DNA from 3 places in the Glutamicibacter sp. NPDC127525 genome. Region 3 is predicted to be linked to each of the others. Evidence: riboswitches for the same ligand, from Rfam matches in the RefSeq annotation. Region 3 holds a riboswitch; each other region holds the start of a gene.
The links. Region 3 has a riboswitch for S-adenosylmethionine ahead of ACFVHU_RS09235 (bifunctional o-acetylhomoserine/o-acetylserine sulfhydrylase). Riboswitches for the same ligand answer to the same signal wherever they lie in the genome.

Region 1 (10,426 bases), on a different contig from region 3:
CCACGACACCAACAATCGCCACCACCCAAAGAGCCGGGGCAGGCCATGAGTCCAGGTTGTTCTCATCCATGATGACCCCCGTAGAATACAGGGCAATCCCGCTGCATACCAAGGCAGTCAAGCTCATCCCGAGGGCCACGGACCATAGGGTTCTTCGATTTGCATCCACTGTCTGCTCCTTCGTATCTCCAGTCAACTGGCGCACTTCCAAGGAAGCTTCTGCTTCCGGAGAATTCTGAATAGTGCGTCAACCCAGAGTACTGTCTCCGATGCCTCTTAGCTGGGTGCCGCAGAGGGAATCCTCGCCCAGAGAAATTTCAACTCCGTGCAGCATTGAGGGTGCGGCGCAATGCTATTGCGAGATGCTGGAATGTTCTCGGGCCAGGGGAATTGAGTTTTCATATAGCAGTGCGGGCGGGATTTTTCTTCTTTCGTTCGCGCTCGTAGCGAATCGAAATCGATTCTCTCTGCCTGTTTTAGGGTTTGGGTCGTTTGGCCTTGCGTTGCAGTGCTGTGGTTTGCAGATTTTTCGATCTGTGATTGAACGCGTCGAGCACTTCGGGGCCACACCCACGGCATGCCGTGGGCCAATTGCGTCGACCATGGTTTGTCAGAGGTCTTGTTCTTCCTTCGGAATGCTCCGTGCAAAAGTTCAGCGTCGTTGACCAAACCGGCCGATTCCGGGGAATTGCCGCAGAAAAATGGGTGCATGCAACGCAATATTGCATGCACCCATTTCCTGGAATCTTGGACTCCCTAGGCAAGTACCTGGCGCTTGGAGGAAATGACGCCGGTATTGAATCCAGCCAGGCGCAGGCCGCCGTGGAAGCGGGCGTGCTCGATCTTCACGCAGCGGTCCATGACCACATTCATGCCCGCGGCCTCGGCGCGCCGGGCCACTTCCTCATGCCAGGATCCCAGCTGCAGCCACAGGGTCTTCGCGCCTACGGCCAGGGCCTCGTCCAGCACGGTAGGCAGGTCATCGTGCTTGCGGAAAACCTCGACCAGATCCGGGGTCTCCGGCAGATCGGCCAGCGACTTGTACACCGGCTGGCCCAGGATCTCATCGAGTACCGGGTTGATGAAATACACCTTGTACTTGGAGGAGGAGAGCAGGTAGGTAGCCACGAAATAGCTGGCGCGCGATGGCTTGTTCGAGGCACCGACAATGGCGATGGACTTGGTGTCGCGCAGGATCTCCAGGCGCTGTGCGGCTCCAGGGCCTTCCCAAGCGGTATCAACGGCAGTCATTAGATTGCTCCTTTCGAAGCGGTTGGCAATGCGCAGGCGGAACCGTCATAGGCCGGAGCCTCGAACCCTGCGGCGGAAGCGGCAATCGCTTCCTGCGAAGCGGCCAGCGCCTGGTCCAGATCCCAGAGGATGTCCTCGACATCTTCCAGTCCTACCGACAGGCGGATCAGATCTTCTGGCACGCCAGCGGAGACCAGCTGCTCGGCGCTCAGCTGCTGGTGGGTGGTGGAGGCCGGGTGCAGCACCAGGGTGCGGGCATCGCCGATGTTGGCCAGGTGGCTGGCCAGCTGCAGGGCTTCGATGAACTTCGAGCCGGCTTCGCGCCCGCCCTTCACCCCGAAGCTGAAGACCGAGCCGACGCCCATGGGCAGCAGCTCCTTGGCCTGCGCGTGCTGCGGGTGGGATTCCAGGCCGGCATAGTTCACGTAGGTCACGCGCTCATCGGCCTGCAACCAGGCAGCGACCTGCTTCGCGTTGGACAGGTGGTTGTCCATGCGCTGCGGCAAGGTCTCCAGGCCCTGCAACAGCTGGAATGCGGACTGGGCCGGCAGAGCCGGTCCGAAGTCGCGCAGCTGTTCGCTGCGCAGCTTGGTCAGGAAGCCGTACTCGCCGAAGTTGTCCCACCAGGAGACGTTGCCGTAGCTGGCAACCGGTTCGGTCATGGTGGGGAACTTGCCATTGCCCCAGTTGAACTTGCCCGACTCGATGACCACGCCGCCCAGGGTGGTGCCGTGCCCGCCGATGAACTTGGTGGCCGAGTGGATCACGATGTCCGCGCCGTGCTCGATAGGGCGCAGGATGTACGGGGGAGTGAGCGTCGAATCGACTACCAGCGGGAGATTGTGGCGGTGCGCCACCTCGGCCAGGCCCTTCAGGTCAGCGATGTCGCCGGACGGGTTGGCCACCACCTCGGTGTAGACGGCCTTGGTGTTTTCCTGGATCGCCGCTTCGAAGTCGGCGGGATCATTGGAGTCGATGAAAGTGGTGTTGATGCCGAAGCGGCGCAGCGAGACATCGAGCTGGGTGATGGTGCCGCCATAGAGCTTCGAGGAAGCCACAATGTGGTCGCCTGCCTGGGCCAAGGCCGCAAAGGTGACGAATTCCGCGGCCATGCCCGAGCCGGTGGCTACCGCTCCGATGCCGCCTTCCAGCGAAGCCATGCGCTCTTCGAAAGCCGCTACGGTCGGGTTGCCGATACGCGAGTAGATGTTGCCGTACTTCTGCAGGGCAAAGAGGTTGGCCGCATCGTCAGCGTCCTTGAAGACGAACGAAGTGGTCTGGTAGATCGGCACTGCGCGTGAGCCATGCTCGGCATCGGGGGTGCCTCCGGCATGCAATGCGCGGGTGCGGAATCCAAACTTGTGATCTGCCATGGTGGCTTACGACTCCTCGTCGATTGGGGTTTCGCGGGCTCCGCAGGGCGGACCGCGATCGAGGCAGGAATCCCGGAATCAATGTCGCTTCCTGCTGTCGTCCAACGGGTAGGCGGCTGCATCGTTTCTGGCGGTAGCACCGTAACCACCGGATGTGGCAGGTTGCTGCGGCGTCATCGAACCAGATCTCTCAGCCGCTCGGGATGGTGTAATAATCTTCGCAACATGACCGTTCGTGACCCAACTATGAGTCGTAACGTTGCGTATTGGAGCTGTTATCGGAGATTCTTCGATACCTATTACCCCGGTTAGGCTGGAGTCATGGATACTTCGCTGGCACTGGTGCGACACGGGCAGACCGATTGGAACCTTGCAGGGCGCCTGCAGGGGCGTACCGATATCCCGTTGAACGATACCGGGCGCGAACAAGCTCGCGAGGTCGGGCGCCAGCTGATCGGCCAGAACTGGTCGCTGGTACTTGCTTCGCCCTTGGAACGTGCCCGGGAAACTGCCGCGCTGATTGCCCAGCAGATCGGGGCCGAGACGGGGAACGCTGTTCCGGAACTCATTGAACGCGGCTTCGGCCCGCTGGAAGGCCGGATCATGGCCGAGGTCAGCGAAGCGGAATCGGCTGCTGCCAAGGACCTGCGTGAGCCGCGTGCCCAGATCTTGAGCCGTGCGGTGCCAGCGCTGCTGGACTTGGCCAGCAGGCATGCCGGGCGCAAGGTCATGATTGTCAGCCATGGGGCCACCATGCGCACCATCCGCGACGCATTGGCCGGAACCACGGATCCCCAAGGCGTGGAAAATGGCGAAATGCTCCACTTGGACTTGATCCGCCTTGAGCAGATCGCCAGCGAATTGGATCTGGTGGCATTCTAGGAATCCATGGGGTCTCTGCGAGAAGTAAATTTTTTTCGTTCACGCCTCACAAAATGGTCTCCTCGTACGTTTACATGGTGAGAAGCCATGAAGGCGCAAGAATTCCAGGAGAGCCATGCAAGCACCGTTCGAGCGGATAGTCCAGGACTATGGACTGAACGTCCTGCGCGTTTGCCGTGCCCTGCTTGATGAGCATCGCGCGCAAGACGCCTGGTCCGAAACGTTCCTTGCCGCGCTCAAGGCGTACCCGCAACTGCCGGAGGATGCCAATGTCCTGGCATGGCTAGTGCGTATTGCCCGGAACAAAGCCATTGACGAGTTGCGCAGGAACAAGCCGGAAATCCTCATCGGCCAAGACGTGGACAGCCTGGCCCCATCGGCCCAACGGCCGGATCTGCAGTTGGAAAACCTGCAACTGTGGCATGAGGTGAACCAGCTTCCTGGCAAGCAGCGGCAGGTGGTGGCCTACCGCTACCTGGGCGGAATGAGCTACGCGCAAATTGCCGGAATCCTTTCCGGCACCGAAGCTGCCGCCCGGCGTTCGGGCGCCGATGGGATCAAGAATCTGCGGGCCCGGATGGATGACCAAGAACTATGGCGGGAGCAGCCATGAACGGAAAAAATTATTGGCAGCAGGCTACGGCCGCTGAAGCGCAAGTCCTCGACTCGCTGCAGGACCGGCTCGTTGAACGGGCCCGTGCACGGGAACTTGTTGATGTTGCCTATCGCGTGGTCGATAGCCCCGTGGGGGCCTTGCTGCTGGCCAGCACCGATGCCGGGCTGGTCCGGGTCGCTTTTGAATCCGAAGGCCATGACCGGATTCTGGAGGTGCTCTCGGAAAAGCTCAGCCCGCGGATCCTGCGCGACAAGTCGAGCCTGGATGGTGCCGCCCGGCAACTGGAGGAGTATTTCGCGGGCCAGCGGCATGGCTTCGATCTTCCGGTGGACTTGCAACTCTCCACCGAGTTCCGCCGCCAGGTGCAGCTGGAACTGGGTCATATCGATTACGGGCATACCCTGAGCTACGCCCAACTGGCGCAGCAGATCGGCAAGCCGAAGGCGGTGCGGGCCGTCGGTTCAGCCTGCGCCACCAACCCGATTCCCATCGTGCTGCCCTGCCATCGGGTGCTGCGCACCGATGGTTCATTGGGCGGCTACCTGGGAGGCTTGGAAGCCAAGTCCGAGCTGCTGAAGCTGGAGAACCCGGACTTCGCCAGCGGCGCCGCGACGCTGTTCTGACGGGCAGCTCCCGCATGAAACAAGTGCTGGGCTGCTGCCTCCCTTGCGGGAAGCAGCAGCCCAGCACTAATTGCTACGGGCTCGCGGCCCAGCAGCTGCTACTTGCTGCGCAGTTCGAAGCGATCTGCGTCCATGAGCTTGGCCCAAGCGGAGGCGAAGTCATTGACGAACTTCTCCTTGGCATCATCCGAAGCGTAAACCTCGGCCAGTGCACGCAGCTCGGAGTTGGCACCGAACACCAGATCCACGCGGCTGCCGGTCCAGCGGCCATCGGTGGTGGTGTAGGTCTGCTCGTCAGCGGATGGGGTCCATTCCAACCCCAGCTCCAGCAGGTTCGCGAAGAAGTCGTTGGTCAACGCGCCTGGGGTGTCGGTGAAGACGCCCAAGTTGGAACCGTCCCAGTTATTGCCGATGACGCGCAGTCCACCGAGCAGTACGGTCGCTTCCGGTGCCGAGAGGCCCAGCAGATTCGCGCGGTCGATCAGCAAGTACTCGCTAGGCAGCTTGACGAAGCCCGAGTCGTAGTTGCGGAATCCGTCGGAAACTGGTTCCAGCCATGCGAACTGGTCAACGTCGGTTTGCTCCTGGGTTGCGTCTACGCGGCCCGGGGTGAATGGAACCTCGACCTGCTGGCCAGCTGCCAGGGCTGCCTGCTCGACTCCGACGTTGCCGGCTAGGACAACGACGTCCGCGAAGGAAGCCTTGATCCCGGAAGTGGCGTTGAAGTTGTCAACAATCTCTTCCAGCTTGGCAATTACCGGCTTGAGCTGCTCAGGCTGGTTCACGCTCCAGGAGACCTGTGGTTCCAGGCGGATGCGGCCGCCGTTAACGCCGCCGCGCTTATCCGAGGTGCGGAAGGTCGAAGCGGCCTTCCAAGCCGTGGATACCAGCTGCTGGACGGTCAGTCCCGAATCGTTGATCAGGGCTTTAAGTGCGGCAACTTCAGTTGCACCCAAGGTGGTCTGCGGAGCTGCTGGCAGTGGATCCTGCCAGAGCAGGTCCTCAGCAGGAACCTCTGGGCCGAAGTAGCGGGACTTCGGGCCCATGTCGCGGTGGGTCAGCTTGAACCATGCGCGGGCGAAGGCGTCTGCGAACTGGTCTGGGTTCTCCTTGAAGTTCTTGGAGATCGGGCCGTAGACCGGGTCGAAGCGCAGGGCCAGGTCGCTGGTAAGCATGCGTGGCTCGCGGTGTTCCAAGGTCTCGAATGCAGGCTGGACCAAGCCGGCTCCGCCATTGTTGACCGGGCGCCACTGCTTGGCGCCTGCTGGGGATTCGAACAGTTCCCATTCGTAGGCGAAGAGGATGTGGAAGAACTCGTTGTCCCAGCGGGTTGGGTGGTAGGTCCAGGTGACTTCAAGACCCGAGGACACGGTGTCCGCGCCCTTGCCGGTGCCGTGGCCGTTCTTCCAGCCCAGTCCCTGCATTTCAAGCGGAGCTGCTTCTGGATCCGGGCCGATCTTGTCATCGGCATGCGCGCCGTGGGTCTTGCCGAAGGTGTGGCCACCGGCGATCAGCGCGACGGTCTCCTCGTCGTTCATGCCCATGCGGCGGAAGGTTTCGCGGATGTCTACGGCCGAGGCCAGCGGATCCGGATTTCCGTCAGGACCCTCAGGATTCACGTAGATCAGGCCCATCTGCACTGCTGCCAGAGGAGCATCCAGGTCTCGCTTGCCGGTGTAGCGTTCGCTGTCCAGCCAGACCTTTTCCGGGCCCCAGTAGACATCGTCATCTGCTTCCCAAACGTCCTTGCGGCCGCCGGCGAAACCGAAGGTCTCGAAGCCCATGTCTTCCAGAGCCACGTTTCCAGCCAGCAGGATAAGGTCGGCCCAGGAAATCGACTGGCCGTACTTCTTCTTCACTGGCCACAGCAGGCGGCGAGCCTTGTCCAGCGAAACGTTGTCCGGCCACGAGTTCAGCGGAGCGAAGCGCTGCTGGCCTGCGCCGCCGCCGCCGCGGCCGTCGTGCGAGCGGTAGGTGCCTGCGGAGTGCCAAGCCATGCGGATGAAGAACGGGCCGTAGTGGCCGAAGTCTGCTGGCCACCAGTCGTGCGACTGGGTCATGATTTCGGTCAGGTCGGCTTTTACTGCCGACAAGTCGAGGGCATTGAAGGCTTCAATGTAGTCGAAGTTCTCGTCCAGCGGGTTGGAAACCTGCTGGTTCTTGGCCAGAATCCTCAGATTCAGCTTATTCGGCCACCATTCGGTGTTGGCATTGCCCTGGGTAGGGTGAATTCGACCCGCGCCGCCAACTACTGGGCACTGACCTGCAGTCATCTCAGACATGTGCTCTTTCCTTCCGGATTGTTTAGGGTTTATCTGGTTTTATCCATCGCACAGCAGCTGCGCTGATGACGATGGCAAATCTAGGGGTTTACTTAGACAGCAACTATGCGTTCGCAGCCTGGCAATCCGGGCAGGTGCCCCAATAGATCACTTCGGCTTCATCAATGCTGAACCCGTGGTCATTGGAAGCATGCAGGCACGGGGCGCCGCCGACAGCGCAGTCGACGTCCGCCAGCGTTCCGCACTGGCGGCACACCACATGGTGGTGATTGTCGCCAACGCGGGCTTCATAGCGGGCGGTATGGCCCTGTGGCTGTATCTGCCGAATGACACCCAGTTTCGTGAAGAGCCTGAGTGAATCGTAGACAGCTTGGTGCGACACATTGGGGTGATCTTCACGGACAGCCGAAATGATGGTTTCGGTATCCGCGTGCGGGTGCGCCGCGACGGCGGAAAGTACCGCAACGCGCGGTTGCGTGACCCGCATCGATGCCGCCTTCAGCACCTGCTCGATCCCTGCCTGTGATGTCATGTACCCAGCATGCCTGCTTATTTTGAATCAGTCAAGATAAGTTCCAGTGTATTTCGCGTTAAAAGTGGGTGGACTCCAGCTGACTGGTTGAATCGGTGCTTCATTAGTAAGTATTCCGTATGATGCATGTTCAAGCGTGATGTGCTTCTGGGGGAGAAAAATTACGAAATCGCAGACATTTCACCCGAAATAAGAAAGCGAATAGTGCGTGGTTTTATCTTGGGAAATATTGCGTTCCAATTGATGGTTCCACGGGTTCGGGGAGCGAAAAACCCTGTGGGGCGAGGAAGCTCACATGGATGGCGCTGCCAGCGTAAACAACGTGATCCCGGGGTGCTGAAGATCCGGAAACGGCGAGAAATCAAGGATCTGATTTGACCCTTGATGAGATGTCGACCATGCTGGAAAAGGCCCATTTTGGGATTTATCGTGTCAAAATCGTGCTAAATCGAGTCAACTCGCAGGAATAATTCGCGGGATATTAGCGGAGAATAGTTGTTTCTTTCAGGCTGCTCCAACGCGAGATTTAGACACAGTGGACCGACACCCGAAAAGCAATTCGCAATCAATCACACTGCATGGCGATCGTTTACTCGAGAGGCGATGGCTCGGCAGATTCCGCCCGGATCTTATCCGCGGGATCTCACCAGTGAAGGAAGACCGCAATGAAGCAGACGGATCAATCAATCGGCGACCTCGTTGAGGAACTGCATTCAGTTCGTCACAGACGACCTAAGAAGTACTCACTTTCCGGTACGGATTACTGGGTATTCGGAATCGCCGGCGCTCTAGCGCTGGCCTTTATTATTTGGGGTTTCGCTAGCCCCGAAGGGCTGGGCAAGGCCTCCAGCGCGGCCCTTGACTGGGTTATCACCAACACTGGCTGGCTTTTTGTCATTGCTGCCGCGGTTTTCGCGGTCTTCGCCATCGTCGTAGCGGCCAAGAACTTTGGACGCATCCCGCTGGGCAAGGACGGCGAGACGCCAAAGTTCTCCACGGTCTCGTGGATCTCGATGATGTTCGCAACCGGCATGGGCATCGGCTTGGTCTTCTACGGCGTGGGCGAGCCGCTGTACTTCTACATGTCGCCTCCTCCGGGAACGGTGGAAGGTTCCACCAGTGATGCATTGAGCACCGCTATGGGCACCACGCTCTTCCACTGGACCTTATTCCCATGGGCCATGTACGCCATCGTTGGCTTGGGCATGGCGTACGGCAGCTTCCGGCTGGGACGCCCCCAGCTGTTCTCAGCCATGTTCAGCTCGATCTTCGGCGACCGGGCCATCCATGGTTGGGGCGGGCGCACCATCAATATCCTGGCCATCATCGCCACCCTCTTCGGTTCGGCTTGTTCGCTGGGTCTGGGCGCATTGCAGATTGGCGGCGGCATCCAGGCCACCGGGATGATGGAGAAGGTCGGTTCCGGCGTTCTGGTTATCATCATTGGCATTCTGACCGCATTGTTTGTCGCTTCTGCCGTTTCCGGTATCGAGCGCGGTATCCAGTGGTTGTCCAACACCAACATGGTATTGGCACTGATCATCGCATTGATCGTTTTCATTGGCGGCCCAACTCTGTTCATCCTGAACGTCATTCCCGATGCCATTGGCGCTTTCATCGGCGACTTGCCAGAGATGGCCTCGCGTACGGCCGCCGGCGACGGTGCAATGTCTGATTGGCTGTCCTCGTGGACTGTCTTCTACTGGGCATGGTGGATCTCCTGGAGCCCATTCGTCGGCTTGTTCATCGCCCGCATTTCCCGTGGCCGCACTATTCGCCAGTTCGTTACCGGCGTGCTGCTTGTTCCATCCAGTGTCACCCTGATTTGGTTCGCAATCTTCGGCGGCGGCGCCATCGGTATTCAGGAACGCGCTGAACGCGCCGGGGAAACCGGGGAAAAGCTGGCCAGCATTGTTGATGGCGCACCAGACATCAACTTCGATTTGATCCTCTTCGACATGCTTGGCAGCCTCCCGCTGTCGGGCTGGATGGCTACCGTGCTGATGGTCGTCACCGTGCTGCTGATTGCGATCTTCTTCGTGACCGGCGCAGACTCGGCCTCGATCGTGATGGGTGCGCTCAGCGAACGCGGCGCTGAAGAGCCATCCAAGAAGGCCGTGATCTTCTGGGGCGTGGCCACCGGCGCTGTGGCCGCGGTGATGCTGCTGGCTGGCGGCGATCATCCGGCGGAGGCATTGACCGGGCTGAAGAACATCACTATTGTTTCGGCGCTGCCATTCGTGATTGTGATGCTCCTGCTCTGCGTGGCATTGTGGAAGGACCTGAGCAAGGATCCGCTGGTGCTTCGCGGCAAGGTGGCTCGAAAGGTCCTGGAGCAGTCCGTGGGCCAGGCGGTTGACCGCCATGAGGGTGGCCAGTTCAGCTTGATGACCACCGAAATCCCTTTGGTCAGGGCCGAGGGAAGGGCCTCCGAAGTGAAGCTTTTCGCCACCGAAGCCACCGCTGACCCGGTGCAGGACGGCAAGGGCAGCGCGGCCGATGGCCAGAGCCAGAAGCCAACGGCCGGGGATTCCTAACCGGCAAATCAAATGAAGCTTCTTCCCCAGCCGGGGAAGAAGCTTCATTTGTTTAACCCCAAGGGGCTTGGGAGCAGCGATTAGCCGCGCGCGCGGCAGATCGCGTTGATCTCCGGAATGCACGGCTCATTCTGCAGGCTCGTTGTGTCGCCGAGCGTGGTGCCCTCGAACAGCTGGGTGAGCAGGCGGCGCATGATCTTGCCCGAACGGGTCTTGGGCACATCTGGAACCAAGACGATTTCCCGCGGCTTGGCAATCGGGCCGATCTGCACCGCGACGGTATCACGGAGTTCAGCAATGAACTCGGCCTGCCGTGCAACGAGCTGCTCG
Region 2 (10,426 bases), on a different contig from region 3:
GCTCGGCCGTTGACGTCACCGCACCTGGTGGCGACACCCGCTACGCCGGCCAAGGCGTGCTGTCCACCATCAATACCGGCACCACTACTCCATCCAGCCAGGGCTATGCCTTCTACCAGGGCACTTCCATGGCCACCCCGCACGTAGCGGGCATGGTCGCACTGATGAAGTCGGCAGACCCTGGGATGTCCCCCGCCTCCGTGGAAACTGCGTTGAAGCAGGGCACCCGCGCGATGCCAGGCGGTTGCAGCATCGGTTGCGGCGCCGGACTGGTGGATGCCGCCAAGATCATGAATGCCCTGGACGGCAGCAACCCAACACCAACCCCGGAGCCAACTCCGGATCCGGAGCCAAGCGGCAACCTGCTGAAAAATGCAGGTTTCGAGAACGGGGCGGATTACTGGACCGCCAACCGCGCCGACACCTTCGAGTCCGGCTCGGCAGCCCGCTCCGGCAGCGGATTAGCTGGGCTCAATGGTTGGGGCAATTCCAACACCTACACCCTGGACCAGAAGGTCGCCATCCCGGCAGATGCCACCAATGCGCAGCTGGAGTTCTACCTGCATGTGCTGACCAATGAAACTACTGCCTATAGCCAGTACGACAAGCTGACCGTACAGGTTCTGGACGGCTACGGAACCTACAACATGGGCACCTGGTCGAACTTGGATGCCGGCTCGTCCTACGAACTGCAGGCCGTTGACCTGAACAACTTCCGCGGTAAGACCGTTACTTTGCGTTTCAAGGGCGTGGAAGACAGCTCGCAGGCTACCTTGTTCCGCATTGATGATGCATCGGTAGCCGCCAGCTAGAGGATCGACCAGAAAAGTCCACTATTACCTGCGCAAGCGCGGCACCAATCGGTGCCGCGTTTGCTGCGGGAAAGATAGGGATATCGCCTAGCTCAAGGTCCAGGAGCGCTTGGACAGGCCGTACCAGAAACCGTCAATTGCCGTCTTGGCATCAATTCCACCCGAGGCGTATGCCGCACCCAGCGCAACGTACAGCGGAGCCCAATGCTCCGAGCGCGGGTGCGCTTCGCGGGCCGCCGGGGCCTTGTGCAGGAAGTCGAGGATGGAGTCCACATCCCCGCGGGCCATTGCCTCCTCGGCCCAATGGTCGAACTCGCTGGAGGCCGATGGCGGCGCCGAATCCGGCCCGCCGGCTGGGTTGAACCAGCGCAAGTTGTGGGTGGTGAATCCGGAGCCAACGATCAAGGTTCCCCGCTCGCGCAAGGGCGCCAAGCTCTTGCCCAGATCAAAGAGTCCTGCAGGATCCAGTGTTGGCATGGACATCTGCACCACCGGTACATCCGCATCCGGAAACATTTCCTTCAGCGGCACGTAGGCGCCATGGTCCAGTCCACGCGTCTCGTCGCGCTCCACGTGATGGCCATAGGCCGAGGTCAGCCGTTCGACTTCATTGGCCAGCTCGGGCGCCATTGGCGCGTCGTAGCGAACGTCGTAGTACTTCTGGTCGAAGCCCCAGAAGTCGTAGACCAATTCGTTCTTCTGCTGGGTAGCACTCAGCGTCACCGGCGCATTTTCCCAGTGCGCGGAGATCATCAGAATATCTTTCGGCTTCTCGAAAGTGCCGGACCAGCTAGCCAGCTCCTGGGTCCAGCGCTGGTCGTCGGCCAGTGGCGGTGCGCCATGGCTAAGGAACAAGACGGGAGGGGTATCGGATAGCTGATTCATGATTAAAACCTACCAAGCATTAGTTGAAGCGTCAAGTTTTATTTTCATGAATCCCGATATCCAACTCCAAATGCTCTCCAAGAGGCCCGTGGACAGTGCGGACAGCTTCGCCGCACCACGTTGGGTCCAACGCCAGAGGCAACGGAGGCCATGGCTTTCTTGCTCTGCTTCTGAGCGGCGGCGGAAATCTATTGCTTCTCTAATCACGAATGCAATCGGCAAGTCGTTCTTAAGCTGCGCCGGAGAAGTGGAACTGTACGGCTTTGCAGGCATCAGGCGTTGCCTGGCCAGTCTTTTCCAAGCCATTAATTACGCTCAGCTGGGGATTCGCAGTACGTTCAACACTTCGGCTTCGAACGGCTGCGGTCTCCAATATCAGACTTATCGACCATTAATCTTTAGAATGGTTTGTATGCAAGAAGAAGAACTGATGCAGACGGTCGAAGAAGAATTCACCGCCATCTTATTGCGCGCCCGCCAGATGCTGATCCGTCGCGCCAAGATCATCCACCCGGACCTGCAGGATCCGGGGTACCGCTTGCTTGCAGTGGTCATCCGCGATGAAGCCCAGCAACAGGGAGCACTCGCAGAAAAACTGCGTCTGGACAAGGCGACTATTTCCCGCCTCGTGCAGCACCTCGAGTCTCTGGAACTTGTCACCCGCACCCAGGATCCTTCCGATGGCCGGGCCCAGCTGGTCTCGGCAACAGAAAACGCCAAGGAAAAATGGCGCTCCAGCGGTAACACGCTGCGTGAGGAACTGCGCCGCCAGCTCAAGGAATGGGAAGCCTCCGAACTGAAGAATTTTGGAGATCTCCTGCACCGCCTCAACGACAGTTTTGAACAGATTCTCTAGTCCCCGATCATCAGCTGAAGCCTTGGAGACCTTCTGGTTTCCAAGGCTTCAGCTTTTTAGGCTCACTCCATCAGCGCCAGGAAATCATCGGCGCTTAACGCAGCACTCTGCGCGGCTTGGGCAGTCTCTCCCAGGACATCATTGAACAGCTGCGTCTTCTTGGCCTGCAGCGCGAGCACCTTGGATTCGATGGTGTCCTTTGCCACCAAGCGATACACATAGACCGGACGAGTTTGCCCAATGCGGTGGGCCCGGTCAATAGCCTGGGCTTCGGCCTGCGGGTTCCACCATGGGTCCAGCAAGATGCAGTAGTCGGCGGAAGTGAGATTAATGCCGAAGCCGCCGGACTTCAGCGAGATGAAGAAGACCGGGAAATCTCCCTCGCTGAAACCGTCAATCAGTTCCTTGCGCTTTGGGCCAGTGGTGGACCCATCAAGGTATCCGTGCTCAATGCCCAGCTCTTCAGCGACGTCGCGTGCCTTGGCCAAGAAACTGGTGAATTGGCTGAAGACCAGAATCTTATGCCCTTCAGAAACCGCGTCCCCCATGAGTTCGCGCAGCATTTCCAGCTTCGCGCTCGGGGCATCGCCCTCGCCTACCAGGGACGGATCCAAGGCCAGCTGGCGCAGCAGGGTCAGCGACTGGAGAATCTGGAAGCGATTCGAATCAACGTCGTCAACCAGGCCCAGGACTTCTTGCCGCACACGCTGGAAGCGGCGGTCATAGGCTTTGCGGTGCCCCGGCTCCAGTTCGACTTCCAGCACCTGTTCGGTCTTCGCCGGCAGCTCTGGAACGACCTGTTCCTTGGTACGGCGCAGCACGAACGGACGCAGTCGGCTCTTCAGGCGCTCCAGGCGCTCCTGGTCTCCGTCGGCAATGGGCTTCTGGTAGTTGTCCTTAAAGGACTTCGCACCGCCCAGCAGGCCTGGTGCAGCCAGTGAGACCAACGCCCACAGTTCCAGCAGGTTGTTTTCCATGGGAGTGCCAGTGACCACGAATTTGCACGGCACTGGCAGCTGCCGGGCCTGCTTGTAGCCTTTGGAGGCATGGTTCTTCAGTTGCTGGGCCTCGTCCATGATCATGACGTTGAATCCGGCGGCTTCAAAATCCCCATAGGCCAGGCGGAAGATCGTGTAGCTGGTAACTACCAATTGGGCGTCACCGATCTGCGACGCCATGCTTTGGCCGCTCTTTCTAGCTGTTGAAGTGATGCCGGTGACGCTCATCTGCGGCGCAAATCGCTGCGCCTCATTGATCCAGTTGCCCACCACCGAGGTAGGAGCCAGCACCAGGAATTTCTGGGCAGGATCCTCGACGCGCGCTTGTTCAAGGCAAGCCAGCAGCTGGACGGTCTTGCCCAGACCCATATCGTCGGCAAGGACGCCACCGAGATCATGGGTACGCAAGAAGTTGAGCCAGGATAAGCCGTGGCCCTGATACGGGCGCAGTTCAGCGTTGAACGTTTCCGCTAGCTGGACCGGCTGCATTTCTTCACCGCTTTGCAGCGCATTCATGGTCTGCAGCCACTGGTTGTGCTGGGCTTCGATAATGCCCAGATCCACCAGTTCTTGCCACCAGTCGATGCTCAACTTATGGATGCGGATCGTATCGCCCTGCACCGTGCCCAGCTCCCCGGCCTCTGATATCAGCTGGCGCAGCTGCGTGAAATCTGCACCATCAATCGGGATCACCGTAAGGTCATCGAGGACGAGATACTCATCTTGCTTGGTCAAGGCCTCCAGCAGCAGTGGGAACGGGACCTTGGTCTCGTCCAGGAGCACTTCCACAGACAAGTCGAACCAGTCCCCCGTGCTTTCGCCGGCTTCGACACTGACAGCGGCCGGCGCGTGGCTGATCCGGTACTTCGGCAGCCTGTTCTGCTCTTCAACGACCACATCGGGATGCTCTGCCAATAGCGGCAATGCGTAGACCAAGAAATCGATGGATTCGGAGGTGCTGAATTCCTTCGGCGGGAAGATTCCTGAAGAGGTCAGTTGCCCCAAGGAAGCCTGCGCGCCGAGCTTGTCCTGCACCGAAGCAGCAATTTCCTTTTCCACGGCATACTGGCGGGGGCCCGCGGAGGCGTACTCCCAGGAATAGCTCACGGTCAGCGGAGTTCGGATGCTCTCCAGGGACAGCTTGAGGCTGGGGCGTGCTGGAACAGGGATGCTGTAGCTGTCATCCTCGCTCTTCAACGGTGCCATCAGACGCAATCGGTCCAGGTGCTGGCGCTCGAAAAGCTCAACGCCTTCCTGCGGGATGGATTGCGCACCGGATTCAATAAATGTGGCCAGTTCCTTCGTGACCGGTTCAGCGAACCGGGCCAAACCGATTTCCCTGGCCTTCGGCAAGGGGCTGGACGCGTAAGCCAACAAGGTCGGCGGCGTGCCTATGGGCAAGAGGTAGAGGTGCTCTTCGCTCGGCCCGCGCAGCTTCCCTTCCATGCTCAGGCCATGTTCACCGCGACGCACATCCACGTGTGCCATGGCTGGTTGCTCGCTGAACTCCACCGGGGCCTTGGCCGTAGAACCGCCGTTGACGATCTGCACTCCAGCTTCACGCAGGGCTTCGAACGCATCCAGCAGGTCCTGGCCTGGAAGATCCATCAAGGAGATCCACTCCTTGGGATCCCACGAATGGCGATAAGTATCTTGTTCAACGTGTTCACGCAACCGGTCCAGTTCAACGACCGCACGACGCTGCTTCTTGGAGAACCGCGTATCAAAGGCAACATTGCGCCAGCTGATCCCGGTTTGGATCCAGGGGCTCTTGGTGCCCTGGCGGGCCGGGCGTGCCTGCAAGGTCAGCGCGTCCTCGCCGCCATAACGCGGTTCGCTGACCACTTTCAGGATCAATCCCAACGGTTCTTCGGCAGCCAGCGGCTCATCGGAAATGACTGGAAGCAGACGGTCAAGGGTACGTTCCCACTGCGGCTTGCTATTGCGTTTCCATGCGTGGGGATCCACCCCGGAGTCGGAGACGAAGAAGCCCTGGTCTTCTTCGGTGGTGACCTCAATGAGCAAGGCGGCGACGTCTTCACAGGACTGAACCCCCGGATGCTTGCCGCAGAAGCTGGTGAAGCTGATATTGCCCGCGGTGATTTCCAATTGGGCCATCACCGATTCGCGCAGCACCACACCGGAGATGCGGGTAGATCCCGGTTGCATTACCCGGTTGGCGATCTGCACTTTTCCGGAATCACACAGGAATTGGCCCAGGTTGTATTCGGATTCGGTCACCAAGGTCTGGGCCGCAGAAAGTGTCAGCTGGAATTCCATACTCGCCGTTCATTGTTCGTGCAGTGGGCGCCCGAGAGCTAGATTCCATCTTAGCGAGCCGGAAAGCAAGATGCCCGGTGACGAAAAGTTACTTCTGCCCTTTACCCGCGGGCCCTGCAACCGATAGAAATTAATCACTGAATCACGAGTTCCACTCTTTGAGCCCTGGCTGAGTGGACGGCAACCCTCCTGCGTCATTGTGCGGGGTGCCCCAGGTGAAGATTCGACGCATCTTGACAGCCAAGATGCGTAAGCGATGGCGCCCCTTGCGCCAGAAAGGGGATCAATTCCCCATGACTAATGCAGCATCTGCCCCAACCGTATCCGAAGACCGCGCACAGCGCCTGCAGGAAGCAGGCAAGGGCTGGGGCGAACGAATTTCGGCTGCCCCGCAAAGTGCCCAATTGACTTTCACTGTGGAGGGCGAAGGCTTCGATTCGGTAGCCAGCAACATTGTCTCGGGCAAGCACACCTTCCAGGTCGACGAGCCAGCTGCCCTGGGCGGCAGCGACCTGGCCGCAAGCCCCGTGGAATACGCGCTCGGAGCGCTCATCTCCTGCCAGGTTGTGGTCTATCGCTTGTACGCGCAGAATCTCGGCATCCAGGTGGACGACGTGAAGATCCAGGCCAATGGCCACCTCGATGTCCGCGGACTCTTCGGCATCGACCAGACCATCCGCCCCGGCTTCTCGTCGGTGGATCTGGACATCCGGATTGCCGGACCGGAATCAGCTGAACGCTATGAAGAACTGCGCCGCGCAGTGGATGCCCACTGCCCAGTGCTGGACCTCTTCGCCAATCCGGTGCCGGTGACAACCGCGGTGAGCATCACAGAGATCAACTAGAGTTCGCTGAACTAAAAAGCACCGCGGCGGCCCCCGACTTCAGGGGCCGCCGCGGTGCACTTCTAGCTGAAGCCAACTATTGCCCCAGGAAGTTCAGCAGGACTTTGCCGGAGCGAGCCGAATCTTTGGCCGTTTCGAAGGCTTCAAGCGCATCGGCGACCGGGAACTCGTGGGTTACCGCCTCGGAAACCTGCAGTGAACCGTCGGCCAGGGCAGCAAGCACATGGTCGATTTCGTCGTTGAAGCGGAAGGAACCAACCAGTTCCAGCTCGCGGGTAATAGCCAGCGAAATGAGTGTGGGTTGTTCTCCTGAGGGCAGCAACCCGACCATGACCACTCGACCGCCGCGCACGGCACCGCGCACGGCGGAGGCCAACCCGCGGAAGTTGCCGCTGGCCTCGATCACCACGTCCGCGCCCACCTGGGCAAGAGCTTCCTGGTCATCGGCGCGCAAAGTTGAAGTGACACCGAGTTTCCCGGCGATTTCCAACGGCTTCTCGTGCATGTCCACTGCGATGATTTCTTTGGCTCCGGCACGCTTGAGCACTGCTACAGCGAGAGCTCCGATCGGCCCAGCACCAATAACCAGCGCCTTCTTGCCGGCGACTTCACCGGCGCGCGACACCGCATGCCAAGCAACCGCAGCCGGTTCTGCCAGTGCCGCATCACGCAGTGCTAAGCCAGCAGGCAGCTCACGCAGCATGCGTGATGGCAGGTTCACTTCGCGGGCGAATGCGCCCTCGGTGTGCGGGTAGCGGGCGGCCGAGCCCAGATAGGTGCACCCCGGGGAAAGATTCGGGCGGTCGGCCGGGTAGGGTTCCCCGGTCTCGCCTGGTGTTGCCGGGTGCACGGCGACTTTGGTTCCGGCTGCCGGCCCGCTGCCGTCAGCGGCGGCCTGGATGATGGTGCCGACGATTTCATGCCCGAGAACCATTGGAGCCTTGAGGATCGATTCCCCGGCGGCGCCGTGGCTCCAGTAATGCAAGTCTGATCCGCAGATACCGCCGTAAGCGATGGCAACGCGTGCTTCATCTGCTCGCGGCGCTGCCAGCTCGATTTGTTCAATACGCAAATCATCGGCTGCATGGGCCACGACGGCCAACGTGCTGGTGGCGAGGGAATTAGACGACAACGCTCATGCCTCCGTCGATGAAAATGGTCTGCCCGTTCACGTAGTTCGATCCATCCGAGGCCAACCAGACTGCTGGTCCGGCCAGATCCTCGACAGTTCCCCAACGGGCAGCCGGGGTGCGGCCCAGAATCCAGGAATTGAATTTCTCGTCATCCACCAGATTCTGCGTCATCTCGGTGTGGATGTAGCCCGGTGCGATGCCGTTGATTTGCAGTCCCGAACCAGCCCATTCGGCGGTCATGGCGCGGGTGAGATTGCGCAGGCCGCCCTTGGCTGCGGTGTAGGCGGAGATGGTGGGGCGGGCCAAGTCGGTTTGCACCGAGCAGATGTTGATGATCTTGCCTTCGCCACGCTGCACCATGGAGCGTGCGACTTCTCGGCCTACCAGGAATGCGCTGGTGAGGTTCGTGTCAATCACGCGCTGCCAGTCAGCCACCTCCAGATCCAGCATGGGCACGCGGTGCTGGATACCCGCGTTGTTCACCAAAATGCGGATGGGGCCGATGTTCTTTTCAATGGCTGCGATGTTCTCGCGCACGGCGGCATCATCGGTGACATCGAAGCAGGCGCTATGGATTCTTTCGGTGCCATAGCGGGTACCGAATTCGGCGGCAGTTTCGGCCAGGCGTTGCGCATCCCGGCCGTGAAGGATGATGGTGGCACCGGCATCCGCCAAGGCACTGGCAAGTTCGCGTCCAATGCCGCGGGAGGACCCGGTGACCAGGGCCAGGCGTCCGGACAGGTCAAAAAGTTGGCTCATGAGTTCCCTCGCATGAAGTGTCGATGGTACATCGACGGGAACTCACCAGCGGTATGAACCAGCTGCTGTATCCGAAAAATCAGCCCCGTCGCTTCCCCAAAACATATCAGATATAAGAGGTGCGAGGGGTCATAAAGTCCGACTTATTTATTTGAAAACTATCCTGCCGGATCTAGCGGGTCTGCGAGTAGAACCAGTTGATGTGCTCTTCGAGCAGCTGGGCCGCCCGTTCGCGCTGGTTCGTCGCGAATGCGTGGTGGATGGCCTTGTGCTGGCGGCGCAGGACGCGCACCACCGGCTGCCAGGCCTCGTCGCTGGGCACCGATTCGGAGACATAGTCGCTGATCGAGTTGCGCAGCGATTCCATCATCGATTCCACTACCGCATTGCCGGCCATGGAGGCCAGGAGCACATGGAACTCGGCATCAATGCGGTGGAAGGCCTCGCGCGAGAGCTGCGCGTCGTCCATGCGCATGATCAGCACCGCGGTGCGGTCAATGACCTGCTGGGCATGAATCGGATCGCGCGGCGTCATTTGCGCTGCCCAGGTTTCCAGCAGGATGCGGGATTCGACGATCTCGCGGACGTTGATCCCCTTGGCCGCCAAGTGCAGGCGCAATGCCTGCGAAATGCCTGCCGAGGGGTTGGAGATGATCACCGCTCCGGAGTTGGGCCCGGAGCCGGTGGAAGTCTTGATAATGCCCATCACATCAAGGATGCGGATGGCATCGCGGACCGAGGCCCGCGAGATCCCATGCTGCTCCGCGAGCGCACGCTCGCCGGGAAGCTGGTCTCCAACGGAGAGCTTCTCCTTGCGCAGATCCTCTTCAATTGCTTGGAGAACAATCTGGTACGCACGCGGAGCTGGGTTTACTGGCATCGGATCTATTTTAGCCGTTCGAAGCTAAGGCAGCATCCAGGACAGAACCGGGGTGGACTGCAGGTAAACCAAGCAGCACAGCACCAGCAGCATGCCTACGGACCAACCGGCAACCTTCTTGAGGATTACCGACTCCTGGCCTTCCATCTTCACCGAGGTAGCGGCGATGGCCAGGTTCTGCGGGGAGATCAGCTTGCCGACCACGCCGCCGGAGGTGTTGGCGGCAACCAGCAGGTTCGGATCGATGCCGGCATTGATGCCAGCGGTCTGCTGCAGCTTGGCGAACAGCGCGTTGGCCGAGGTGTCCGAGCCGGTCACCGCGGTGCCGATCCAGCCCAGGATTGGCGACAGGAAGGCGAAGAATGCGCCGGTGCCTGCCAGCCAGGTGCCAATGGTGATGGTCTGGCCCGAAAGGTTCATCACGTAAGCCAGGCCGAGGACCGAGAGGATGGTCAGCGCGGCGTAGCGCATGTTGTAGACGGTCTTGCCGATTTCGGCAGCACCCTCGGCGAAGGTCATCTTGTACTTGCCGTTGCCGTCGTTCTTCGCGTAGACCAGGGCCACGATCAGGCCAGTGATCAGCAGCAAGGTGCCCGGGGAGGATAGCCACTGGAAGTTGTAGATAGTCGACGTTACCGCTTCGCCATCAGCATCCAGGATCTTGCCGTCCAGTCCTGGCCAACCGAACTTGATGTCCGTGCTTGCCAGCCATGCAGGAATGTCCACGCCCAGCTTCCACAGCTTGGCCAGGCCGAAGATGACGATAACCAGCAGGTACGGGAACAAGGCCATCCAGGTGTTGACCGGGTGCAGCTTGGCGTTGGCTCCGTATGGAATTGCGGCAGCTTCAGCAGTCAGCACGCGCTGGCGTGCCTCGTCGGCGCCCTTTGGAGTCCAGAAGCGCAGCAGGATCACTGCCGCGGCCAGGCCAACCAGCGCAGCGACGATATCGGTCAGCTCATAGGAGAAGTAGGTCGA
Region 3 (10,426 bases):
CTGCTCGATGCCATCGGCTTCGTGGGATACGCCTTGGTCGGGCCGGCCATCGGAATCGGCCAGTAGCGCCGGTAAGCTGAGCCAATGCAGATTACCGTGCTGCGCGAAGAGGACCTTCGCCAAGCAGTTGAATTGTGGGAAGCAACCGGGCTGGCTCGTCCGTGGAATGATGCGCTCGCCGACGCCCGACGGGCTTTGGCCGAGCCTGCTTCCACGGTGCTGGCCATCGTTGAGAACGATCAACTCATGGCTACTGCGATGGTTGGCCATGATGGCCACCGAGGTTGGCTCTACTATGTTGCGGTGGATCCGTGCCGGCAGGGCAACGGCCTGGGAAGGGAGCTGGTGGATGCCGCTGTCCTGTGGCTGCGGGATCGCGGCGTGCCCAAGGTGCAGCTCATGGTCCGCGAGGAGAACTCTGCCGTCATCGATTTCTATGAACGGCTGGGCTTCGAAGACCAGCACGTCGTGGTGCTGGGGAAGCGCCTGGACCGGCCTTGACGAAAAGAAAGTAGGTGGGGACGCCATTGTCCCCGCCTACTTGCGTTCTCTGCGGAACTGTTTACAGCACCACGGTGCCGGACTCGGTCTCAAAGGTAACCGACATGATGCCCGGAGTGCCATTCGGCGCTTCATATTGCATGGTGACAGCGCCCAAATTGACGTTCTGCGGCTGGCCCAGCCAATCCAGCACCCGTTCACGCGAGCCGGCAATGGCGATCTGGCTGATGGCGCCGGCAGGTTCCAGCGCCTTCGACGGATGCAGCTCCTCGGATCCTTCATCCCAGGAAATCAGGTACGGGCACTGCGGATCGGCGATCAGGCCCTTGATGCCAATCTGCTGCCAGGTCAGTTCGCGGCCATCAGGGAACTTCCGGTTGCCCGGCACCGACTTGCGGCCCAAGCGGTCCTCGGCACTGGATAGATCCTCCACCGAGACGCACCAGCCCATCCAGCCGCCGCCGAGCTCCGAACGGGCGCGAACCGCCTGTCCGAAGGGTGCCTTGTCGCTGGCCGGGTGGTTCAGGACTTCAACCACCTCCAGGTACTGGCCATGCTTGAGCGGGAAGATGACATTGCGTGTTCCGAATCGTGGATGCACGCCGCCCTTGACGAATTCCAGTCCAAGGGACTCGGAGATTCTTTCAGCGGTTGGCAACAGCCCGTCTGGGCCGCATGCATAACTTACGTGATCTAGCCTCATCATGTGCCCATCATGGCAACATGTGATGCGAGTCTCTACTTAGGCACACCTAAGTGCCGGGATGCTATCGAATACTCTGCGATGAACCTGCAATATTCGCGAAATATGACCGATTGAGTCCAATCACCAGCTCTTGCGTTGCAAAGATCTTCGGTTTTCGGGCAAACTGGTACCAGGTCATGAGTCCCAGTAACAAGCCCCGGCTTACTGGGCGGCAACCCTCCAACCGCGGTGGGGTGCCCCGGGTGAAGACCTGGCCCTTGAACGCACAAGGCATCAAGGACAAGCGCGGGTTACCCCTGGAAGTCGTCACGATATGGTGCTTCCTGTCGGTGTCTTTTCAGTGGCGTACCCCCATAGTCATGAAACGCTATTTGGAGGAAACCATGAGCAATAACTGGTCATTTGAAACCCGTCAGATCCACTCCGGCCAGACCCCGGATCCGACGACCGGAGCACGGGCTCTCCCGATTTTCCAAACCACCTCTTTCGTCTTCCCCAGCGCCCAGAGCGCTGCTGCACGTTTCGCGCTGCAGGAACTGGAGCCGATCTACACCCGTATCGGCAACCCGACCACCGACGCGGTGGAAACCCGCATCGCTGACCTGGAGGGCGGCGTTGGAGCACTGCTGCTCTCTTCGGGACAGGCTGCCACCACTTTCGCCATCTTGAATTTGGCCGAAGCCGGCGACCACCTGGTGGCCAGCCCCAGCCTGTACGGCGGAACCCAGAACCTGCTCAAGCACACGCTCAAGCGCCTGGGCATCGAGGTCACCTTCGTTGCCGACCCGGACAACCTGGATGATTGGCGTGCCGCGGTGCGTCCGAACACCAAGGCCTTCTTCGGGGAAACCATCTCCAATCCGCGACAGGACGTCCTGGACATCGAGGGCATCTCGGCGATCGCCCACGAAGCCGGCGTGCCGCTGCTGGTGGACAACACCCTGGCCACCCCGTACCTGATCCGCCCGATCGAGTGGGGCGCGGATATCGTGATCCATTCGGCCACCAAGTTCCTCGGCGGCCACGGCAATGCCATTGCCGGTGTCATCGTGGACTCGGGCAACTTCGACTTCGCCAAGGACGCCCACCGCTTCCCGGGCTTCAACACCCCGGACGAGTCCTACAACGGCCTGGTCTTCGCCCGCGACCTGGGTGCCAACGGCATCCTGGGCGCCAATCTGGCCTACATCCTCAAGGCCCGCGTGCAGTTGCTGCGCGATTTGGGTTCCTCGGTTGCGCCGTTCAACGCGTTCTTGATCGCGCAGGGCCTGGAAACCTTGTCGCTGCGCATTGAGCGCCACGGCCAGAATGCCGTAGAAGTTGCCAATTGGCTCGAAGCCCGCGAGGAAGTGCAGAAGGTCGCCTACGCAGGCCTGAAGTCCTCGCCTTGGCATGAGCGTGCGCAGAAGTACAGCGATCAGGGCGCCGGCTCGATCATCGCGTTCGAACTGGAGGGCGGTTCGGAAGCCGGCCAGGCCTTCGTGGACGCACTGGTATTGCACTCCAATGTCGCGAACATCGGCGACGTGCGCTCCTTGGTCATCCACCCGGCCTCCACCACCCATGCCCAGCTCTCCGAAGCGGAGCAGGTTGCGGCCGGCGTGAGCCCGGGACTGGTGCGGCTGAGCGTCGGACTGGAGAATATCAAGGATATTCTGGCCGATCTGGAACTGGGCTTCCAAGCTGTTGCAGCCCTCGAGAACAAGGAACTGCAGGAAACCCTCTAGGCATGGCATCCATTGTGACTACTGAAGATACTCTGCGCGCCGAAGAGCTCGCCGGCGGGCAAGACGGCATTTTGCGCCGTAAGTCCGTGGGGGAGCACCACTTCGAATTCGGTGGATTCCTTCCGGACGTGGTGCTGGCCTATGAAACGTGGGGGACGCTAGCAGCTGATGGCTCCAACGCGGTGCTGGTGATGCATGCGCTCACCGGTGACGCCCACGTTGCGCAAGGCGATTCGCAAAGCGCCGGCTGGTGGGAAGAGCTCGTAGGTCCCGGAGCCACGGTTGACACCAATGAGTACTTTGTCGTGTCCATCAACATGGTGGGTGGTTGCAATGGTTCCACCGGCCCCTCGTCCTTGGGCGACCAGGGCCTGCCCTACGGTTCGAGCTTTCCCTTCGTCACCATCAAGGACTCGGTGCGCCTTGAAGCGCGGCTGGCCAAGCAACTGGGAATTGATTCCTGGCATGCGGTCATTGGCGGTTCGATGGGCGGTGCGCGCGCGTTGGAATACGCCGTCGAGTTCCCCGACCAGGTCAAGAACCTCGTAGTGATGGCCTCGAGCGCGCAGGCGACTGCCGAGCAAATTGCCTTTGCACAGGTGCAAACCCAATCCATCCGGTTGGATCCGCACTTCTGCAATGGCGACTACTACGGCAACGATGCGCGCCCGGACGCCGGTCTTGGCTTGGCTCGCCGCCTGGCCCACATCACCTATCGTTCCGAGGCCGAGCTTGAAACCCGTTTCTCGCGCAATCCGCAGGATGGCGAGAAGCCAACGGGTCTGCTCGAGGGGCCTCGCGGGCGGTACCAGGTGGAAAGCTACCTTGACCATCAGGCCAGCAAGCTGGTGAATCGTTTCGACGCCAACAGCTACCTGGTGCTCACCGAGGCGCTGATGAGTCATGATGTGGCTCGCGGCCATGAATCCCTGGAAGCCGCCTTGGCGCGATTGGCGAACGTCAACGTGGTGGTTGCCGCGGTAACCACTGACCGGTTGTACTTTCCTGAGCAGTCAGTGAAGCTGGCCTCGTCGCTGTCCAAGCCAAAACCGGTGCACTACATTGATTCGCCGATTGGCCACGATGGATTCCTGACCGATGCCACGCAGCTCGATGGCGTGCTCCGGACCTTGGTGTTCGGGGACTGAGCCCCGGAAAGGGCTCGGGAAGATTTCAAAGCCTGAAGCAGTTCCGCCAGTAATCGGTGGAACTGCTTCAGGCTTTTCATGCCTACTTGGCGCTGTCGCCGGCGCCGAGCGAGTCGTTTGGCTTGGTCTGCGCAAACGGCGTGGCCGAGGGCCGCTTCGGGGTGATGCCGTCGCCGGAGGACTGGTGGCGCAGGCGGCGCAATACCCAGGGAGCAAGATGCTCGCGCGCCCACTGCAGATCCTCCTTGCGGGCTTCCCGCCAGCTGCGTTCATCCACGGCCGGAACGATTTCGGTATCCAGAGGATGCGCGACGTTCAGCGAGTCCAGTGCCATGGCGGCAATGCGCCGGTGCCCGGCAGGGGAGAAGTGCAGGCGATCCGGTGCCCACATCTGGGATTGGTGCAACTCCTGCAAGGCCCACATGTCCGCCACGATGGCGTCGTGGCGGGCGGCTACGGTGCGCACATTTTCGTTGTAGATCGCCACTTTGCCTCGGATGCTTCCCAAAACCGGGGTATCGCGAATATCGGGCCCGGTGAAGAGCAAGAGCGTGGCGCCCGTATCGGTGAGCTTGGCTACCGCATTGTCGAGGATATCTGCAATCTTGTCTGGATCCCCGCCCGGGCGCAGGACATCGTTGCCGCCCGCGCAGAGCGAGATCAGATCAGGCTTCAGGTCAATGCAGGGATCGAGCTGTTCGGCAACGATCTGGCCAATCAGCCGGCCTCGAATGGCGAGATTGGCATACGAGAAGTCCGGGACGGTGCGGCTGAGCTCATGGGCCAAGCGGTCGGCCCAGCCAAGGTGGCGGCCGGTGCTCGACGGGTCGGGGTCGCCTATGCCCTCGGTGAACGAGTCCCCAATGGCGACATAGCGGCGCCACGGATGCAGTGGGGCATTGGCGGATGTTGATAGTTCAGAAGCAGAATCGTTTGGCACGAATCTATTGTTACCAAAGGGTAACTTATAGTCAATCATTCCCGAGGATGATTCCACGAGCTGCCGTGCTAGTCGCTCAAAGCGTCCCGGCGCGCCTGCAAGTACTCGTCGCGGGTAATGATTCCTCGCGAGTGCAGGGAATCGAGTTCGGCAAGCTTGTCCTCAAGGGATTTTCCGGCGCCAGCATAGCTGAATTAGCGGCTCTTGCCAACAGTTCGGTTTCCAGGGTCAGCGGATCAAAACCGGCGCTCTTAGCTTTGCGGTAATTGCGCACAGCTACGAAGATGATCAATCCGACAACGGCGATAAAGAGCATGGCGAACAGGGGAGTGCCGACTGAAAATACGGCGTCCACGTTATCGAATAGGGACGAAGCGCTTCCCGGGTCCGGTTCGATGTACCCGAAACTATCGAGATCCTCTTGCAGCTGCCCCGGAATATCTTCGCTGTATTCAATTTCGCCCATGGCGCCTATTCCTTACTCTGTCGCTGTCGCTGTCGCTGTCTCGTCCGGCGAGAGCGGCGTTCCGGAGGGCCGTGAGGCCGTTGGTCCAGTTGAACACGAAAAACTTGGAAAGCTAAGCAATTTTTGAAGATTTATAATCTTGTAACATGTCAACTGGATTTCGAGGCCTTGGAAGACCAAGGTTCCAGGATAGTGCCGGCCAACGCCATCAGCAGATTCGACGGTGATTATGGGGAAGTTCTGCTGCACCCGGGCGCTGCCATCGCCGGTGGCCGGGGAATTGATGGAATCGGGCCGCGGAAGCGCTGAGCTAGCTGTAGTTCCCCGCGACGTCCTGTTCGATAGTCTTGGGGAACTATGACTATCCCGGATCAGGCTCCAGTGGCCATCATCTCCCGTAACGACGAATCCCGCCTTGGAACTCCGCTGCTGGTGTTCCTGCACGGCTATGGCTCGAATGAACAAGACCTCATGGGGCTCTCGCAGCATCTGCCCGAAGAGTTCACTTACCTCTCGGTGCGCGCACCGCTCCAAGCAGGCCCGGGGTACAGCTGGTTCCCGCTGACCCAGGAAATCGATTACTCCATCGAGTCGGTGGCACGCAGCGTCGAAGCGCTATGGGCATTGCTGGAACCGCTGGCAAAGCAGCACTCCTCGATCACCCTGCTCGGTTTCTCCCAGGGCATGGCCATGGCGACTTCATTGGCACGCTACCAGCCCGATTCCATTGAAGCCGTCGTCGGGCTCTCGGGCTTCGCCGTGGATCCCGGGCCCTTGGATATATTCGACGACGCGAAGCTGGCAGAAAAGCCGCTGCCGCTGTTCTGGGGCCGCGATCTGGCTGACCCGGTGATCACCCGGGACAAGATCGAATACACCCTGGGATGGGTCCCGGGGCACACCGAATTGGCCAGCGAAACCTACCGGCAGATTGGCCACTCGGTGTGCATGGAAGAACTGCAGGATGTTTCCGAGTTCCTCAACAGGGTCGTCCTGGGGAAAAGCTGACTACTGCTGCGCGGTGACCTTCACGCATTCACCATTCACGCACACCACGTCGCCGGGGCGGATCTGCGCCCCGCGACGGGTGTCCACCTCTCCGTTGACGGTGACGATTCCGTCGGAAATCATTTCCTTGGCGTGGATGCCATCCTCGGCCAGGGAGGCAAGCTTGAGCAACTGGCCCAAGCGGATGGACTCGTCGCGGATTTCTAGGTCAAAAGCTTCATTGGCACTCATGGCTTCCATTCTTCCCTAAATAAGCGCGCTGCATCGTTAGAATCGGCCAAAGGCGTGGAAGTTCACGTCGGCGTTACCTGATTCGGCTTCGTCTGCAGGCCGCGGAAACGATACCCTTGGAAGGTATGTATTTTTCTACGGACCGCAACCAGCGGCCTCGTAATTCCCATTGGAGTTGATATGGCGCCACAGTCCAAGCTAGACCAGGTTATTTCCCTCGCAAAGCGTCGAGGATTCGTTTTCCAGGCTGGTGAAATCTACGGTGGTTCCCGTTCGGCATGGGATTACGGTCCCCTGGGCACCGAACTGAAGGAAAACATCAAGCGCGAGTGGTGGCAGAACTTCGTTCGCGGCCGCGAGGACATGGTTGGCCTGGACTCGTCGATCATCTTGCCCAAGGCTGTCTGGGAAGCGTCGGGCCACGTGGCCACCTTCACCGACCCGCTGGTCGAATGCATCCAGTGCCACAAGCGCCACCGCCAGGACCACCTGATCGAGGCTTTCGAGGCCAAGAAGGGCCGTGCAGCCAAGGACGGGATGAGCGAGATCGCCTGCCCTGACTGCGGCACCAAGGGCCAGTTCACCGAGCCGCAGATGTTCTCCGGCCTGATGAAGACCTTCCTGGGCCCAGTGGATACCGAAGCCGGCCTGGCCTACATGCGTCCGGAGACCGCCCAGGGCATCTTCGTGAACTTCGCCAACGTGCTCACCGCCTCGCGCAAGAAGCCGCCATTCGGCATCGGCCAGATCGGCAAGGCTTTCCGCAACGAAATCACCCCGGGCAACTTCATCTTCCGCACCCGCGAGTTCGAGCAGATGGAAATCGAGTTCTTCACCGCTCCGGAAGATGCCCCCGACTTCTTCGACCAGTGGGTCAAGGATTGCTGGGCATGGTTCCTGGATCTGGGCATCAAGGAAGAGAACCTGCGCCAGTTCGACGTGCCAGAAGACGAGCGCGCGCACTACTCGGCCGGCACCATCGACTTCGAGTACCGCTTCGGCTTCCAGGGTTCGGAGTGGGGCGAGCTCATGGGCGTTGCCAACCGCACCGACTACGACCTGTCCAGCCATGCGAAGGCTTCGGGCTCCGAGCTGTCCTACTTCAACCAGGCCACCGGTGAGCGCTACACCCCTTACGTGATCGAGCCTTCCTTCGGCCTGACCCGTTCCATGATGGCTTTCCTGGTCGATGCCTACACCGAGGACGAAGCACCGAACACCAAGGGCGGCGTGGACAAGCGCACCGTGCTCAAGCTCGATCCGCGCCTGGCTCCGGTCAAGGCCGCGGTGCTGCCGCTGAGCCGCAATGAGAACCTTTCCCCGAAGGCCAAGGACCTGGCTGCCGAGCTGCGCAAGCGCTGGAACATCGACTTCGATGACGCCGGTGCCATTGGCCGCCGCTACCGCCGCCAGGATGAGATCGGCACCCCGTTCTGCATCACCGTGGACTTCGACACCCTCGAGGACCAGGCCGTGACCATCCGCGAACGAGACACCATGTCCCAGGAACGTGTTTCCCTGGACCAGGTCACTGCTTACCTTTCCGAGCGCCTGAACGGAGCCTAGAGCCCGATGAACGAACTGGAATTCCGACTGTGGCGCTCCGGGGACGACCTCCAGCTGCTGCAGATCTTCGGCGACCCGCGTTCCCCGCAGGCCCACCAGGATCGCACCATGCTGCGCGAAAACAGCGATGCACCGTTCTCCCGCACGCTGGTAGCCACCGTTGACCAGGTGGCTATCGGCGCCGGGGTGGTGTTCGCTTCCTCGCTGCATCCGCAGCGCCTGTGGCTCTATGTCGAGGTAGCCGCCGAGCAGCGCCGGTCCGGCGTGGGCACCGCCCTGGTTCAGCAGCTGCGCAAGCAGATCCCGGCCGGCCAGGCGCAGGAGCTCAAGGCCCGCTACACGGTGACCGCCGGCGATCCTGCGACCGCGGCGGCTGGCTTCTGCCAGTCGCTGGGCCTGGGCGAAATCCAGGTCTCGCGCGATGTCATCCTGGAGCCGGGTGCACTGGCTGAACCGGTTTTCGATACCAATGACCGGGTGATCGAGGACCTGTCCACCGGCAGTGTCGAGCTGACCCAGCTGGTGATGGATTTCTACAACGCGGTGCACACCGATTGGGATCCAGCCAAGATGACCGTGGGCTCGGCGCAGCGCATGCTGCTCGACGAGCACACCGGCGCGCAGGGCGCCTTGGTGCTGCGCGACAAGCCGAAGCGCGAGGGCGGTGTTCCGCTGGCTTTCGCGGTCAGCTACGTGCCCGCCCGCGAGAACGCCCCGACCGACGTGCTGGTAGGCCACAACCCGGCCTTCAGTGATGACGAAGTGGCAGAAGCGGTGCGCGACATGGTCGCCATGCTGATCCACCAGTACCCGGTGAAGCTGGAAGTCGACTCGTCGATGTTCATCCTCTCCTCGCTGATTGATGCGTTGGCCGTGGTTGACCAGGCCACCGTCATATCCACGACGCATATCCTCGCCAGCGACGCGGCGAAGTAATGCCAGCAAGAACGGGACCCGCCTGGCGGGTCCCGTTTTTGCCATTCTGCACCAGCCTCCACTTCGTGAAAGAACTCCGTTGACCACCAGCACCACCATGACCGCGCAGGTCCGCTCCGGCGGAAAGATCCTGTTCATCCTGCTTGCCATCGCTTCGGGCCTGCTGCTGTGCGTGCAGTCGCGCATCAACGGGGCGCTGGGCGCGAAACTGGGGGACGCCATCGCGGCATCAACCATCAGCTTCGGTGTCGGCTTGGCGGCATTGGTACTGCTGGCCATCTTTGTTCCCGCGGTGCGCGGCTCGGTGGCGCAAGTGCCGCGCGCCTTGGCCCAAGGCCGTTTCCCGCGCTGGTACCTGGTGGCCGGGGCGGTAGGTGCCCTGATTGTCTTCAGCCAGGCCGCAGCGGTGCCGGTCATTGGGGTGGCGCTGTTCACCGTCTGCCTGGTGACCGGCCAGGCAATCGGTTCCATGTTCATGGACCGGGTGGGCTTTGGCGGGGCCGCGCCGCGCAAGATCAATGCCTTGCGCATCCTCGGCGTGGTGCTGACCATTATCGGCGTGGTTTGGGCGGTCAGCCCGCGCGGAGCCGACGCGGACCTTTCCTCCTTGCTCCTGCCAATGGCGCTTTCGGCAGCCGTCGGCATGCTCATGGGCTTCCAGGCAGCTGCCAACGGCGCGCAAGCGGTGGCTTATGGCGGCGCCACGGCGGCGACCCTGGTGAACTTTGCCGTCGGGTTCGTGGTCCTGGCGATGGTGATGCTGGTGCGGTTGCCTGCCGGCATCGGCCTGGACCCGCTGCCAGGCACCTGGTGGTACTACATCGGCGGACTGCTCGGTTGCCTGTTCGTCGGCATCACCGCCCTGGTGGTCAAGCGGCTCGGAGTGCTGGTCACCAGCCTCGCGGCCGTTGGCGGCCAGCTGGTGGGCTCGCTGCTCCTGGACGTTTTCTTTCCGGCCCCCGGTTCGTCCGTCACCGCCGCAACTGTCATGGGTACCTTGCTGACACTGCTCGCTGTTGGCCTGGCCTCGATCTCCGGAGCGCGGAACGCGAAGCGCGCCAGCCCCCGGATCCCGGTGGCATCACGCAATTAGCGTGGCGCGCTATCGCTGTTTACCTTCAGTTTTCCTCCACGACTTATGCTGGAATCCATGGAATCACAGCGCATGGCACAGGGCTCGGCCAGGGAAGTCTTCAA

Region 1: linked by a shared signal. The riboswitch ahead of ACFVHU_RS11900 (O-acetylhomoserine aminocarboxypropyltransferase/cysteine synthase family protein) and the one ahead of ACFVHU_RS09235 (bifunctional o-acetylhomoserine/o-acetylserine sulfhydrylase) in region 3 are both predicted to bind S-adenosylmethionine.
Region 2: linked by a shared signal. The riboswitch ahead of ACFVHU_RS06330 (OsmC family protein) and the one ahead of ACFVHU_RS09235 (bifunctional o-acetylhomoserine/o-acetylserine sulfhydrylase) in region 3 are both predicted to bind S-adenosylmethionine.

What each region holds. Positions count from the first base shown of each region.
Region 1 covers NZ_JBHXVN010000004.1:328,011-338,436, reverse strand. The annotation lists gene ACFVHU_RS11910 (hypothetical protein) at 1-70, opposite strand, end outside; gene ACFVHU_RS11905 (CoA-binding protein) at 757-1,251, opposite strand; gene ACFVHU_RS11900 (O-acetylhomoserine aminocarboxypropyltransferase/cysteine synthase family protein) at 1,251-2,624, opposite strand; SAM riboswitch class I at 2,740-2,834, opposite strand; gene ACFVHU_RS11895 (histidine phosphatase family protein) at 2,946-3,506, shown strand; gene ACFVHU_RS11890 (RNA polymerase sigma factor) at 3,622-4,119, shown strand; gene ACFVHU_RS11885 (methylated-DNA--[protein]-cysteine S-methyltransferase) at 4,116-4,745, shown strand; gene katG (catalase/peroxidase HPI) at 4,844-7,027, opposite strand; gene ACFVHU_RS11875 (Fur family transcriptional regulator) at 7,131-7,559, opposite strand; gene ACFVHU_RS11870 (BCCT family transporter) at 8,225-10,096, shown strand; gene acs (acetate--CoA ligase) at 10,177-10,426, opposite strand, start outside.
Region 2 covers NZ_JBHXVN010000002.1:120,374-130,799, forward strand. The annotation lists gene ACFVHU_RS06310 (S8 family peptidase) at 1-812, shown strand, start outside; gene ACFVHU_RS06315 (dioxygenase) at 900-1,697, opposite strand; gene ACFVHU_RS06320 (MarR family winged helix-turn-helix transcriptional regulator) at 1,696-2,553, shown strand; gene ACFVHU_RS06325 (DEAD/DEAH box helicase) at 2,616-5,831, opposite strand; SAM riboswitch class IV at 5,972-6,093, shown strand; gene ACFVHU_RS06330 (OsmC family protein) at 6,125-6,676, shown strand; gene ACFVHU_RS06335 (L-idonate 5-dehydrogenase) at 6,753-7,808, opposite strand; gene ACFVHU_RS06340 (SDR family oxidoreductase) at 7,798-8,568, opposite strand; gene ACFVHU_RS06345 (FadR/GntR family transcriptional regulator) at 8,741-9,448, opposite strand; gene ACFVHU_RS06350 (L-lactate permease) at 9,473-10,426, opposite strand, start outside.
Region 3 covers NZ_JBHXVN010000003.1:246,557-256,982, reverse strand. The annotation lists gene ACFVHU_RS09250 (CPBP family intramembrane glutamic endopeptidase) at 1-66, shown strand, start outside; gene ACFVHU_RS09245 (GNAT family acetyltransferase) at 85-501, shown strand; gene ACFVHU_RS09240 (VOC family protein) at 563-1,207, opposite strand; SAM riboswitch class IV at 1,380-1,499, shown strand; gene ACFVHU_RS09235 (bifunctional o-acetylhomoserine/o-acetylserine sulfhydrylase) at 1,591-2,934, shown strand; gene ACFVHU_RS09230 (homoserine O-acetyltransferase) at 2,937-4,082, shown strand; gene ACFVHU_RS09225 (SGNH/GDSL hydrolase family protein) at 4,165-5,061, opposite strand; gene ACFVHU_RS09220 (hypothetical protein) at 5,091-5,144, opposite strand; gene ACFVHU_RS09215 (alpha/beta hydrolase) at 5,846-6,496, shown strand; gene ACFVHU_RS09210 (RNA-binding S4 domain-containing protein) at 6,497-6,727, opposite strand; gene ACFVHU_RS09205 (glycine--tRNA ligase) at 6,908-8,293, shown strand; gene ACFVHU_RS09200 (GNAT family N-acetyltransferase) at 8,300-9,229, shown strand; gene ACFVHU_RS09195 (DMT family transporter) at 9,309-10,322, shown strand; gene chrA (chromate efflux transporter) at 10,380-10,426, shown strand, end outside.